DNA from 2 places in the Halanaerocella petrolearia genome. Region 2 is predicted to be linked to the other one. Evidence: riboswitches for the same ligand, from Rfam matches in the RefSeq annotation. Region 2 holds a riboswitch; the other holds the start of a gene.

Region 1 (6,492 bases), 190 kb from region 2:
AATATTAGTAGCAGTTTCTGGTGGGCTAGATTCATTAAGTTTATTACATATTTTAAGAAAATTACAGAGTGAATATCAACTAGACTTACATATAGCACATTTAAATCATCGATTAAGAGGTCAAGCTGCATTAGCAGATGCTCAATTTGTAAAGGAGATAGCTAATAGTTGGCAGATACCAGTAACAATAGAAGCTTATGATGTTAAAGCTTATCAGAAAAAAGAAGGTTTATCTTTAGAAGATGCTGCTCGTCAGGTAAGGTATAATTTCTTTTTTGAACTAATGAACGAATTAGGTTTTGATAAAATAGCTCTAGGACATCATGCTGATGATCAAGCAGAGACAGTATTAATGAAATTTTTGCGAGGAGCAGGACTAAAAGGTTTAGGAGGTATAGCTCCTAAAAATGATAAATTAATTAGGCCGTTAATTGAAGTAACTAAAAAGTATTTAGAAGATTATTGTAAGCAACAAAATTTAACTCCACGTCTTGATGAAACAAATCTAGAAGCAGTTTATAAGCGTAATAAAATTAGATTGGAGCTATTACCTGTATTAGAAAAAGAATATAATAATAATATTGTAGCAACTCTAAATCGGACTGCAGAAATATTTAGAACAGAAGATGATTATCTAAATCAACAAGCAAAAGAAACTTTACAAGAAATAACTATTAAACAGAGTGAGAAGCAGTTGGTAATTGATTTAGAAAAGTTTTTGCAATTGCATACTGCCTTACAACGACGTATAATTAGAGAAGCTGTTAGATATTGCAAGGATGATTATCAAGATCTTTATTATCAACATATTGAAAGTATTATGAAATTGGCTACTACTAAGGAAACAGGAAAAAGAGTCGAATTACCTGCTGATTTAATTGTAAGGTTAAATTATAATCAACTAATTTTCTCTATAGGTGGGCTAATGGAAGATAGATTTGATTTTGAGTATCAAATAGCACTAGAAGAAATTGAAATTCCTGAATTAGGAATAATAATTAGTAGTGAAATAGTAGATAGTAATTATCCTTGGCGACAAGAAATAGATAATTCTAATTATGGTTTTTTTGATTATAAGCAAGTAGGTTCTCCTTTTTATATTAGAAGTCGTCAATCGGGAGATCGCTTTTACCCTTTAGGAATGAAAGGTAGAAAAAAAATAAAAGACTTCTTTATTGATCAAAAACTAGCTATTTGGAAACGAGATCAAGTCCCTATTTTTGTTACAGAAGGAAATGATATCTTTTGGGTTGGAGGCCTAAGAGTCGATGATAGATTTAAGGTAACAGAAGATACAGAACAAATATTAATGATTAAGATAAAGGAGGAATTGTAGTGTTAGAAGGTATGATTGATGAAGTTTTAATTGCAGAAGATGAGCTACAATCTAGAATTAAGGAACTAGGGAAGAAAATTACTGAGTATTATGATGAAGATGATGAAGTAATTATGGTCTGTATTTTAAGAGGTGGTTTCTTCTTTATGGCTGATTTATCTAGACAGGTTGATCTACCAGTAGTGCTTGATTTTATGGATGTAACTAGTTATGAAGGAGGAACAAGCTCTACAGGTAATGTTCGAATCATAAAAGATTTGGAAGAAAGTATAGAAGGAAAACATGTTTTAATTGCTGAAGATATTATAGATACTGGTCTAACTTTAAAACATGTTATTAAAATGTTAGAAACTCGTAAACCGGAAAGTATCAAAATTTGTACTTTATTAGATAAACCAGCTAGAAGAACTGAAAAGGAAGTTGAAGTTGATTGGAATGGATTCGAAATTCCTAATAAGTTTGTAATGGGTTATGGATTAGATTATCAAGAGAAATATCGTAATATTCCTTATATTTTCGTGCCTAAGCCAGAATTATATCGAGATAAGTAATTAAATAAGGTTAGTTTGATTTGGTTGCTATAATTGATAAAGTGTGGTATAATTAATAGACGTGAAATTATATAAAATGGAAAAGGTAAGTTAGTTTTAGGGAAGGAGGATTGTTAGTTGAAGAAGTTTTCAAAGAGTATAGGATTTTATTTGATTATTATTGCTATTGGAGTTTTAATAGCTCAATATATTATTGCTCCTAATCAACCACAGCAAAAAATATCCTATAGTGAATTTATTAATCAAGTTGAATCTGGTAAAGTAGAGAAAGTTACAATTGTCGGTGAAAACTTAATAAAGGGTAAATTAGCAAATGGTCAACAATTTGAAATAAATATTCCAGGAACAATAGAAAAAATAGAAAAACTATTACGTACTAATGATGTAAAAATTGAGACTAAACCTGAACCTGAACCTCCTTGGTGGACAGGGTTATTTGCTTATTTATTACCAACCATCATTTTAATTGGTGCTTGGATCTTTATTATGAATCGCATGCAAGGTGGCGGCAAGAAGATGATGTCTTTTGGTAAGAATAAAGCTCAATTACATAAAGAAGGAGATACTGAAGTCACCTTTGATGATGTAGCTAATTATGAAGAGGTTAAGGAAGAATTACAGGAAGTTGTTGAATTTTTAAAGCATCCAGATAAATTTAGCCGTCTAGGGGCTGAAATTCCTAAAGGAGTTTTACTTTTAGGCCCTCCAGGTACAGGAAAAACGTTAATGGCTAGAGCAGTATCTGGTGAAGCTGGAGTTCCTTTCTTCTTCATCAGTGGTTCTGACTTTGTTGAAATGTTTGTCGGAGTTGGAGCTTCTCGAGTTAGAGATTTATTTGAACAAGGAAAGGAAAATGCTCCATGTATTGTCTTTATTGATGAGTTAGATGCTGTAGGTCGCCAACGTGGTGCTGGTGTTGGTGGAGGTCATGATGAACGTGAACAGACTTTAAACCAGTTATTAGTTGAAATGGATGGCTTTGAGCCTAATGAAGGTATTATTGTCATGGGGGCTACAAATCGTCCTGATGTATTAGATAAAGCATTATTAAGACCAGGACGTTTTGATAGACAGATTCCTGTTGGTAAACCAGATTATAAAGCTAGAAAAGGTATCTTAGAAATCCATGTTAAAGATAAGCCTTTAACTGATGATGTTGATATAGAAGTATTGGCTCGAAGAACTCCTGGTTTTACAGGGGCTGATTTAGAGAATTTAGCTAATGAAGCTGCTATTTTAGCGGCTCGACGAGATAAGAAAACTATTGGTATGGATGAATTTGATGATTCTATTGATAGGGTTATTGCTGGTCCGGCTCGTGAGAGTAAGGTAATTAGTGATAAAGAAAAGGATATAGTTTCTTATCATGAGACTGGTCATGCTTTATTAGGTGAGTTATTAGAGAATGCTGATCCAACTCACAAGGTTACAATTGTTCCTCGTGGTAGAGCAGGAGGATTTACTATTAATCTTCCTGAAGAAGATAAAAGCTTTATCACTAAATCTGAGTTAAAGGATAAAGTAATATCCTTATTAGGAGGAAGAGTAGCTGAAGAAATATTCTTAGATGACATTAGTACAGGAGCTCAGAATGATTTAGAGCGAGCTACTAAGATTGTTCGACAGATGGTTACTGATTATGGTATGAGTGAAGAATTAGGACCATTAACTTTAGGTCAGAAACAGAATGAACAAGTCTTCTTAGGACGAGATATTTCTCGCAGTCGAAACTACAGTGAAGATGTTGCAGCAGCTATTGATCAGGAAATTAAGAGCTTAATAGAAGGTTGCTATCAAAGAGCTGAAGATATCTTAAGTAAAAATAGTGATATGGTAGAAGATATGGTAGTAGCTTTAAAAGAGAAAGAAACTTTAGATAAAGAAGATATTAAAGAGATCATCACTAACTATAAGCCAGGATTTTATGGTGAGAATGAAGAGGATCCTGAAGATGAGGAAGTAATTACTCCAGATGATGATCTAGAAGAAGATAATGAATAGAGAGCAATAATAGAATAGATATTTATCATGTGACTGGCGGAGTTGAGATGGGATTAACCATCAGGGAACATGATAAAGTAAATTGCCGACCGTCTGGGCAGATAGTAATAGTTACTATCTGTTCAGACGGTTTTTTATTTAGATTATAGGTTAATAGTTTACAGCTTAGAATTGGTAAAGTATAATTTTCATAGAGAGTATTAAACTATCAAACTAAGGGGGAATTAAGATGAAGAGTGATATCAAGATTGCTCAAGAGACTAATATGAAACCTATTACTGAGATTGCAAAAGAGTTAGATTTAAGTGCAGAAGATATTGAATTGTATGGTAATGACAAAGCTAAGGTTAAGTTAGATACTTATAAACGAGTATTAAAGGAGAATGAACCTGGTAAGCTAATTTTAACTACAGCTATTACGCCTACACCTGCTGGAGAAGGAAAATCAACTACAACAGTTGGATTGGGCCAAGCCTTAAATCAATTAGGTAAACAAGCAGCAGTTGCTTTACGCGAACCTTCTTTAGGACCTTGTATGGGTATTAAAGGAGGGGCAGCTGGTGGTGGTTACTCTCAAGTTGTACCTATGGAAGATATCAACCTTCATTTTACTGGTGATATTCATGCTATTGGTATAGCTCATAACTTATTAGCTGCTACTATTGATAATCATATTAAGCAAGGAAATGAATTGAATCTGGACCCTAATCAAGTTGTTCTTAAGCGAGTTGTAGATATGAATGATCGATCTTTAAGGGATATTGTAGTTGGTTTAGGTGATAAGAATGGTCAGAGTCGAGAAGATGGTTATATGATTACTGTTGCTTCTGAGGTAATGGCTATTCTTTGTTTAGCTGAAGATATAATTGATTTGAAAGAAAGGTTAGGAGAGATTATCATTGGTTATACCTATAAGGGCCAACCTGTTAAAGTTAAAGAATTGGAAGTAGCAGGAGCAATGGCTGCTTTATTAAAAGATGCTCTAAAGCCTAATTTAGTTCAGACATTAGAAAATACTCCAGCCTTTATTCATGGAGGACCATTTGCTAATATTGCTCATGGCTGTAACAGTATTATGGCTACTAAATTAGCCTTACATACGGCCGATTATGTAGTGACTGAGGCTGGTTTTGGAGCTGATTTAGGAGCAGAGAAGTTCTTTAATATTAAGTGTCGTTATGCTGATTTAGAACCAGATGCAGTTGTTTTAGTGGCAACAGTTAGAGCTTTAAAGATGCATGGAGGAGTAGGTAAGGATAATTTACAGGAGGAGAACTTAGATGCCTTAGCTGCTGGATTAGAAAATTTAGAAAAGCATATTGAGAATGTACAGAAGTTTGGAATCTCTCCAGTAGTTGCTATTAACGAGTTTACTAGTGATACAGAAGCAGAGGTTGAGTTGATTAAAGAACGTTGTCAAAAGTTAGGTGTTAAAGTAGCTCTCTCTCAAGTATGGGAAAAAGGAGGAGCTGGTGGAGTAAAAGTAGCTAAAAAAGTATTGGACTTAGTTAATGAACCAAGTGATTTTAAAATGTTATACTCTACTGAAGATACTATTGAAGAAAAGATAGAAGAGATAGCTACAGAAGTTTATGGTGCAAATGAGGTTAATCTTACAGCTCAAGCTAAAAAGAATATTAAGCAACTGAAACAAGATGGTTTTGCTGACTTACCAATTTGTATGGCTAAAACTCCAGCTTCATTATCTGATGATCCATCTCTAAAAGGACGCCCAGAAGGTTTTGCATTGACTGTCAGAGAAGTTAAAGTTTCAGCTGGAGCAGGTTTTTTGGTAGCTCTAACTGGTGATGTATTAACAATGCCTGGTTTACCAAAAGATCCTTCTGCAGAAGATATTGATATTGATGCTGAAGGAAAGATTACAGGTTTATTTTAGATTTGCAATTTTAAATTTGACTTAGTATAATAAAGTGAAATTGAATAGTTATCCGCTTGGATCTATAGCAGACTGAGACGGGAAATAGTGTAGTTGTAGTGGGGTAACTATGCCTATCTATATCTATAGAAAACTCCTTTCCTGTCTAGGTTAGGAGTTTTTTCTTTTTTGTGAAATAAACTATACATAATATCAAAGAATTTTACTGGAGGTGAAAGAGGTGAATAATCAAGTTACAGTTAAAACTCTACAACAGAAGAAATCTGCTGGAGAGAAAATTACAATGTTAACTGCTTATGATTATCCAATGGCTAAAGCTATAGATGAAGCAGGAATTGATGTGATTTTAGTTGGAGACTCATTAGGCATGGTAGTTTTAGGTTATGAGGATACATTAGCCGTGACAGTTGAAGATATGATTCATCATAGTAAAGCGGTAACTAGAGGTGCTAATAATTCTTTAGTAGTTACTGATCTTCCTTTTATGGCTTATAAGGTTGATGATATTAGCTATACAGTTAAGAATGCTGGACGGATTATTAAAGAAAGTGGGGCTCAGGCTGTAAAGTTAGAAGGTGGTAGTAAGATAATAGAGGAGATAGAGGCAATTATCAAAGCTGGGATTCCAGTAATGGGACATTTAGGTTTAACTCCTCAATCTGTAAATCAATTTGGTGGCTTTAAAGTACAAGGAAAAGATACTGATG
Region 2 (6,492 bases):
ACATATGATAATTTTATATTTTATGATATAAAATTTACTAAATATCTATTATTTGACATAATATGATTTATATGATAGTATTCATTGTAAATATAATGTATTAGGAGGAAAAATAATGAAACGGAAAAGTAGATTATCAGAACTAAGTGAAAAAATAATAGATATTATTTATCAAGATGCTGTAAGTGAAGAGAAGGAGATAATGGTGTATGGTTTAAAAATCTTATTATCAACTGTAATAGGTTATGCAGTAATAATTGCTTTTTCATCTCTGTTGTCTGTTACTTTATTAACATTGACAGCTGCAGTTACATCTGGAGTGATTAAGATCTTTTCAGGTGGGGCTCATGCTATTTTATTTAGGTGGTGTGCCTTGTCAGGAGGATTAATTTTTACTTTCTTAGGATGGGTAGCTAGTAGTTTTGATTCATTATTAGTAGAATTCATACCAGGACTGCTATGGTTTACTTTGATACTAGGTTCAGTAATTATTTACTTTTATGCTCCAGCTATTATTAAAGAAAAACAGATTACTTCTAAAAGTAAGCTATCCAAATATAAAATTTATTCTTTTATTGTCTTCTTTAGTTTAGATTTATTTTATTTTATCTTATATTTATCTGGAGCTAAGGATCAATTTGTAATAGCAGGATTATTAGGAATATTATGGCAATTATTATCAATAACTCCCTTAGGCTATAAATTGTATAATAGAGAGTATATAAGACATAATAACTAATTTGAAAGGAGGTGTTGTACATATGAAGTTAGAGTTTGTCTTTGCTAAAGTATTAGAAACAGTTGCTAAAGGAAATGTTTCTTCTGTAAGTGGTGCATTGAGTTATCAACCTGAAGTGCCTGAGGCTTTAAAAGAAGAGTAAATCAAACTAAAGATTGATCTTATGCCCCTAATCGAGAGATTGGGGGCTTATTTTTTTGAATAGGATTAGAAATTTTAAATAGTTGACTCTGATCCGAATTTGCCCGCTATAAATCCGGGATAATAATTCTTAAAAGAATTAAATCTATTATAATAGATTTAAATACGGATATTTCGGGAAAATTACTTTAAAGCTTTAAAGTAATAAAATAAACGAATGTTATTTTTAGTAAAACGATTAAAATTCGACTTTATATTGACAATAATCTTTTGGTTTGCTATTATATTAATGTTGTTGTTGATAAAAATTTACAGGGGGAATATAAATAGATGATTGAACGTTATACGCTACCTCAGATGAAACAGGTTTGGAGTCAGGATAGCAAGTTTGATAAATGGTTAGATATTGAAATAGCAGTCTGTGAAGCTATGGCTGAAACAGGTGAGATTCCTGAAAAAGCAGTTGCTAAAATTAAAGATAAAGCAGATTTTACAGTAGATAGAATCAAAGAGATTGAAGCAGAGACTCGTCATGATATCTTAGCTTTCTTGCAGGCAGTTGCTGAGAATGTCGGTGAAGAATCAAAGTATATTCATAAAGGATTAACTTCGTCAGATATTAAGGATACGGCTCGTGCCTTGCAGCTTAAAGAAGCGGCTGAGTTGATTTTAGATGATTTAAAAGAGTTTAAGGAAGTACTAGGAAGAAAAGCTAAAGAATATAAGATGCAGGTGATGATTGGACGGACTCATGGTGTTCATGCTGAGCCAGTAACTCTAGGCTTGAAGTTAGCTAATTGGTATTCAGAGATAGAGAGACAGATTGAGAGAATGGAAGGTGTATTAGAGCGAGTCAGCGTTGGTAAGATCTCTGGTGCAGTTGGAACTTTTGCTAATATTGCTCCTCAGGTAGAAGAGTTGGCCTGTGAAGAGTTAGATCTTGAACCAGCTGCTATATCTTCTCAAATTTTACAGCGTGATCGTCATGCTGAATATCTGTCTATTTTATCTATAATTGCCAGTTCTTTAGATAAATTTGCTACTGAAATTCGAAATTTACAACGGACTGATATTTTAGAAGTTGAAGAATCGTTTAAGAAAGGTCAGAAAGGTTCTTCAGCTATGCCACATAAGAAAAATCCTATTGTCTGTGAAAGAATTTCAGGCTTATCTAGAGTAGTAAAGTCTAATGCTAATACTGGTTTTGATAATGTCAATCTATGGCATGAGCGAGATCTAACTCATTCTTCTCCTGAACGAGTTGTTCTACCAGATAGCAGTATCTTAGTTGATTATATGCTGACTAAGTTTGTAGATGTAGTAGAGAATTTAGGAGTCCATGAAGATAATATGAAAACTAACTTAGAAGAGACTAATGGACTTATCTTCTCACAAAAGGTAATGTTAACTCTAGTTGATCAGGGATTATTAAGAGATGATGCGTATGAGATTGTACAACGGAATGCCCTTCAAGCTTGGGAAGGTCAAGAGAGCTTTAAAGAATTATTATTATCAGATGATGATTTAAGAGAGCATTTAGCAGCAGAAGAAGTAGAGGAAATTTTTGATTATGAGTATCATCTACGACATATAGATACTATTTATAAAAGACTTGGATTAGAATAATTGACAATCAATAGTTGTTAGCTATGAGCTGTGAGCTATGAGCCAATTCAAAATCAAAACTATAAAACCGTTTAATTCCTTTAAAACAAAATTCTTTATAAGGTTTGGTTTTGAATTTAAATACTTTGAATTGGCTCACAACACACGGCTTACGACACACGACTCTAAATTAAACAGAGGAGGCTTTCAGAAATGACAACTACTGTAGTAGTAGGAACTCAATGGGGCGATGAAGGAAAAGGTAAGATTACAGATTTACTTTCAGAAGAGGCTGATTTAGTAGTTCGCTATCAAGGTGGTAATAATGCTGGTCATACTGTAGTAGTAGAAGATACAGAGTATAAGCTACATTTGATTCCATCGGGAGTACTTTATGATGATACTAAATGTGTAATTGGTAATGGGGTTGTAGTTGACCCTAAGGTCTTAATTGAAGAGCTTGATTATTTAGCCCAGAAGGGTGTAGAGGTGACTAATTTCTATATCAGTTCTAAAGCTCATTTAATTATGCCTTATCATAGAATGTTGGATAAGGCCGAAGAAATTAGAAAAGGTAATGATAAGATTGGTACTACTGGGAAGGGAATTGGCCCAGTTTATCGAGATAAAATTGGTCGTTTTGGGATTAGAGTTGAAGATTTATTAGATGAAGATAAATTTGCTGCTAAGGTAAGAGAAGCAGTTGAGCTAAAGAATTTAGTATTAGATAAGGTTTATGGTTTAGATAGATTAGATGCTCAAGAGGTTATTGAAGAGTATTTAGGTTATGCAGAGCAGATTAAGGATTTTGTAACTGATACTTCTCTATTAGTTAATCAGGAAGTAGAAGCAGGTAGCAATGTTTTATTTGAAGGAGCTCAAGGTACTTTATTAGATATTGACCATGGTACTTATCCTTATGTTACTTCTTCTAATCCAACAGCTGGTGGTGTCTGTAATGGTGTAGGAGTTGGCCCGACTAAGATAAATAATATTGTTGGAATTGTTAAGGCTTATACAACACGAGTTGGAGAGGGTCCTTTTCCTGCTGAATTGACAGAGGATATAGGTGAACATTTAAGAGACAAAGGTCATGAATTTGGTACTACAACAGGTAGACCACGCCGCTGTGGCTGGTTTGATGCTTTAATTGTTAAGTATGCTGCTCGAATAAATGGACTGACTAGTTTGGCTATTACTAAGTTAGATGTGTTAGATGAATTAGAAGAGATTAAGATTTGTACTGGTTATCGTTATCAAGGTGAGGTTCTTAATGAGTTTTCTACTAATGAAGAAATATTAAAAGAATGTGAGCCAGTATATGAGACATTAGCAGGTTGGCAAGAGGATACATCTGATATAGACGAGTATGATAATCTACCAGAGAATGCTAAGCAGTATATAGATCGAATCTGTGAGTTAACAGATACCGAGTTATCTATTTTATCTGTAGGACCAAAGCGTTCAGAAACAATGGTTTTAGATAATTTATTAGGATAATTGATATTGACAACTATTTATTAAGCTGATATTATAAAATTAGTAAAATAGAATAGATAGGATTATATGACTGGCGGAACAACATGGAATTAACTATGGGGGAGTATAATCCTGACAATAAATCGCCCGCCTGGATAGCAGTTATGTTATCCAGGCGGGTTTTTGTGGTTTATATATGCTACCTAATCTTACAAATTGTATGAAAATTCTCTGTTTTCAATAAGCAGTTAATTTAATTGACGGTTAATAAAGGGTATGTTATTATAAGTACAAGAGATTCAAACAGTAAAGATTATTATTTTCAATTACAACTATTTTATAATATATATAACCCAATAAGGAGGATTATAGATGAGTAAATTAAACTTTAAGTCTGGTAAATGGGAAAGAGAAATTGATGTTAGAGACTTTGTGCAACAGAATTATGAACCTTATACAGGAGATGATTCTTTCTTAGCCGGACCAACTGATAGAACGGAAAAGTTATGGGAAGAGTGTAGTGAGTTATTATGGAAAGAGATTGAGAATGATGGTGTTTTAGATGTAGATGCTGAAACTGTATCTGATATTAATGCTTATGACCCAGGTTATATTGATAAAGATTTAGAAAAGATTGTTGGCTTACAGAGTGATGAGCCATTAAAAAGAACGTTAAACACTTATGGTGGTATTCGAATGGCTCGTCAAGCTGCTGAAGCTTATGGATATGAAGTTGATGAAGAGATTGATGAGATCTTTACTAAGTATCGTAAGACACATAATGATGGTGTATATGATGCTTATACACCAGAATTAAGAGAGATTCGTCGATCTGGTGTAATTACTGGATTGCCTGATGCTTATGGTCGAGGACGAATTATTGGTGACTACCGTCGAATTGCTTTATATGGTATTGATCACTTAATTGCAGATAAGAAGCAAGATATTGCTCATTTACCTACACGAATGACAGAAGATCATATTCGGTTACGTGAAGAGGTAAGTGAACAGATTAGAGCTTTAAAAAAGTTAAAAGAATTAGGTGAATCTTATGGATTAGAGCTAGGCCGACCAGCTGAAAATGCACAAGAAGCTATTCAATGGACTTATATGGGATATTTAGCTTCTATTCAAGAGAATAATGGTGCGGCAATGTCTTTTGGCCGAGTGGCTGAGTTCTTTGATATCTATATTAAGCAAGATATCGAAACTGGTAACTTGACTGAAACAAAAGCACAAGAATTAATTGATGATTTTGTAATTAAGTTAAGAATGGCTCGTCAATTAAGAACACCTGCTTATAATGAGCTATTTAGTGGTGATCCAATGTGGATTACTATTGTAGTTGGTGGAATGGGTATTGATGGTCGACCATTAGTATCTAAAACAAGCTTTAGATTATTGAATACACTTTATAACTTAGGACCAGCACCAGAGCCTAATTTAACAGTATTATGGTCTGAGAACTTACCAGAAGGTTTCAAAGAATTTTCTGCTAAGGTATCTCGAGATACAAGTTCTATTCAGTATGAAAATGATGACTTAATGCGTGAGAACTTCGGTGATGACTACTCTATTGCTTGCTGTGTATCTGCTATGAGAACTGGTAAAGAGATGCAGTTCTTTGGAGCTCGGTGTAACTTACCGAAGACATTACTTTACTCTTTAAATGGTGGCCGAGACGAAAAGTCTGGTGTACAAGTTGGCCCGGAATTTACTCCTTATGAAGGCGACATTTTAGAATTTGATGAGGTAATGGATAAATTTGATACTTTCTTAGATTGGTTAGTTGAGAAGTATGTAGGTGCTTTGAATATTATTCACTATATGCATGATAAGTATGCTTATGAGAGAGTTCAGATGGCTTTACATGATACAGATGTAGATCGTATTATGGGCTTTGGAGTAGCAGGATTATCAATTATTGCTGACTCTTTAAGTGCTATTAAGTATGCTACAGTTAAGCCAATTAAGAATGACGATGGTATTATTACTGACTTTGAAATTGAAGGAGACTTCCCTAAATTTGGGAATGATGATGACCGAGTTGATGAGTTAGCAGTTGATGTTGTGAAACGATTTATGACTAAATTAGAAGAACATGAATTATATCGTGATGCTGAGCACTCTATGTCTATTCTAACTATTACTTCTAATGTTGTATATGGTAAGAAGACAGGTGCTACTCCTGATGGACGTAAAGCAGGAGAACCATTTGCACCAGGGGCCAACCCAATGCATGGTCGTGATAGTTCTGGAGCAATGGCATCCTTAAATTCTGTAGCTAAGTTACCTTATGATTATTGTCAGGATGGTATCTCTAATACATTCTCTATTGTGCCTAAAGCTTTAGGTTCAGGTGATAATCAACAGGCAGATAACTTAACTTCTGTCTTAGATGGTTACTTTGCTCAAGGTGCTCACCATTTGAATGTTAATGTTCTACAGAGAGAGACTTTAGAAGATGCTGTTGAGCACCCTGAAAAATATCCGCAGTTAACAATTAGAGTTTCTGGTTATGCTGTTAA

What was found. A riboswitch is a leader RNA that binds a small molecule or an ion and turns the genes downstream of it on or off. The one in region 2 is predicted to bind ZMP and ZTP.
Region 1: another riboswitch for ZMP and ZTP. It lies ahead of ACYQ39_RS08720 (formate--tetrahydrofolate ligase); the one in region 2 lies ahead of pflB (formate C-acetyltransferase).

The regions. Positions count from the first base shown of each region.
Region 1 covers NZ_BAAHXW010000002.1:304,092-310,583, forward strand. The annotation lists gene tilS (tRNA lysidine(34) synthetase TilS) at 1-1,336, shown strand, start outside; gene hpt (hypoxanthine phosphoribosyltransferase) at 1,348-1,887, shown strand; gene ftsH (ATP-dependent zinc metalloprotease FtsH) at 2,005-3,888, shown strand; ZMP/ZTP riboswitch at 3,908-3,994, shown strand; gene ACYQ39_RS08720 (formate--tetrahydrofolate ligase) at 4,118-5,785, shown strand; gene panB (3-methyl-2-oxobutanoate hydroxymethyltransferase) at 6,006-6,492, shown strand, end outside.
Region 2 covers NZ_BAAHXW010000002.1:115,730-122,221, reverse strand. The annotation lists gene ACYQ39_RS07810 (accessory gene regulator ArgB-like protein) at 116-739, shown strand; gene ACYQ39_RS07805 (cyclic lactone autoinducer peptide) at 762-881, shown strand; gene purB (adenylosuccinate lyase) at 1,211-2,506, shown strand; gene ACYQ39_RS07795 (adenylosuccinate synthase) at 2,699-3,985, shown strand; ZMP/ZTP riboswitch at 4,042-4,128, shown strand; gene pflB (formate C-acetyltransferase) at 4,337-6,492, shown strand, end outside.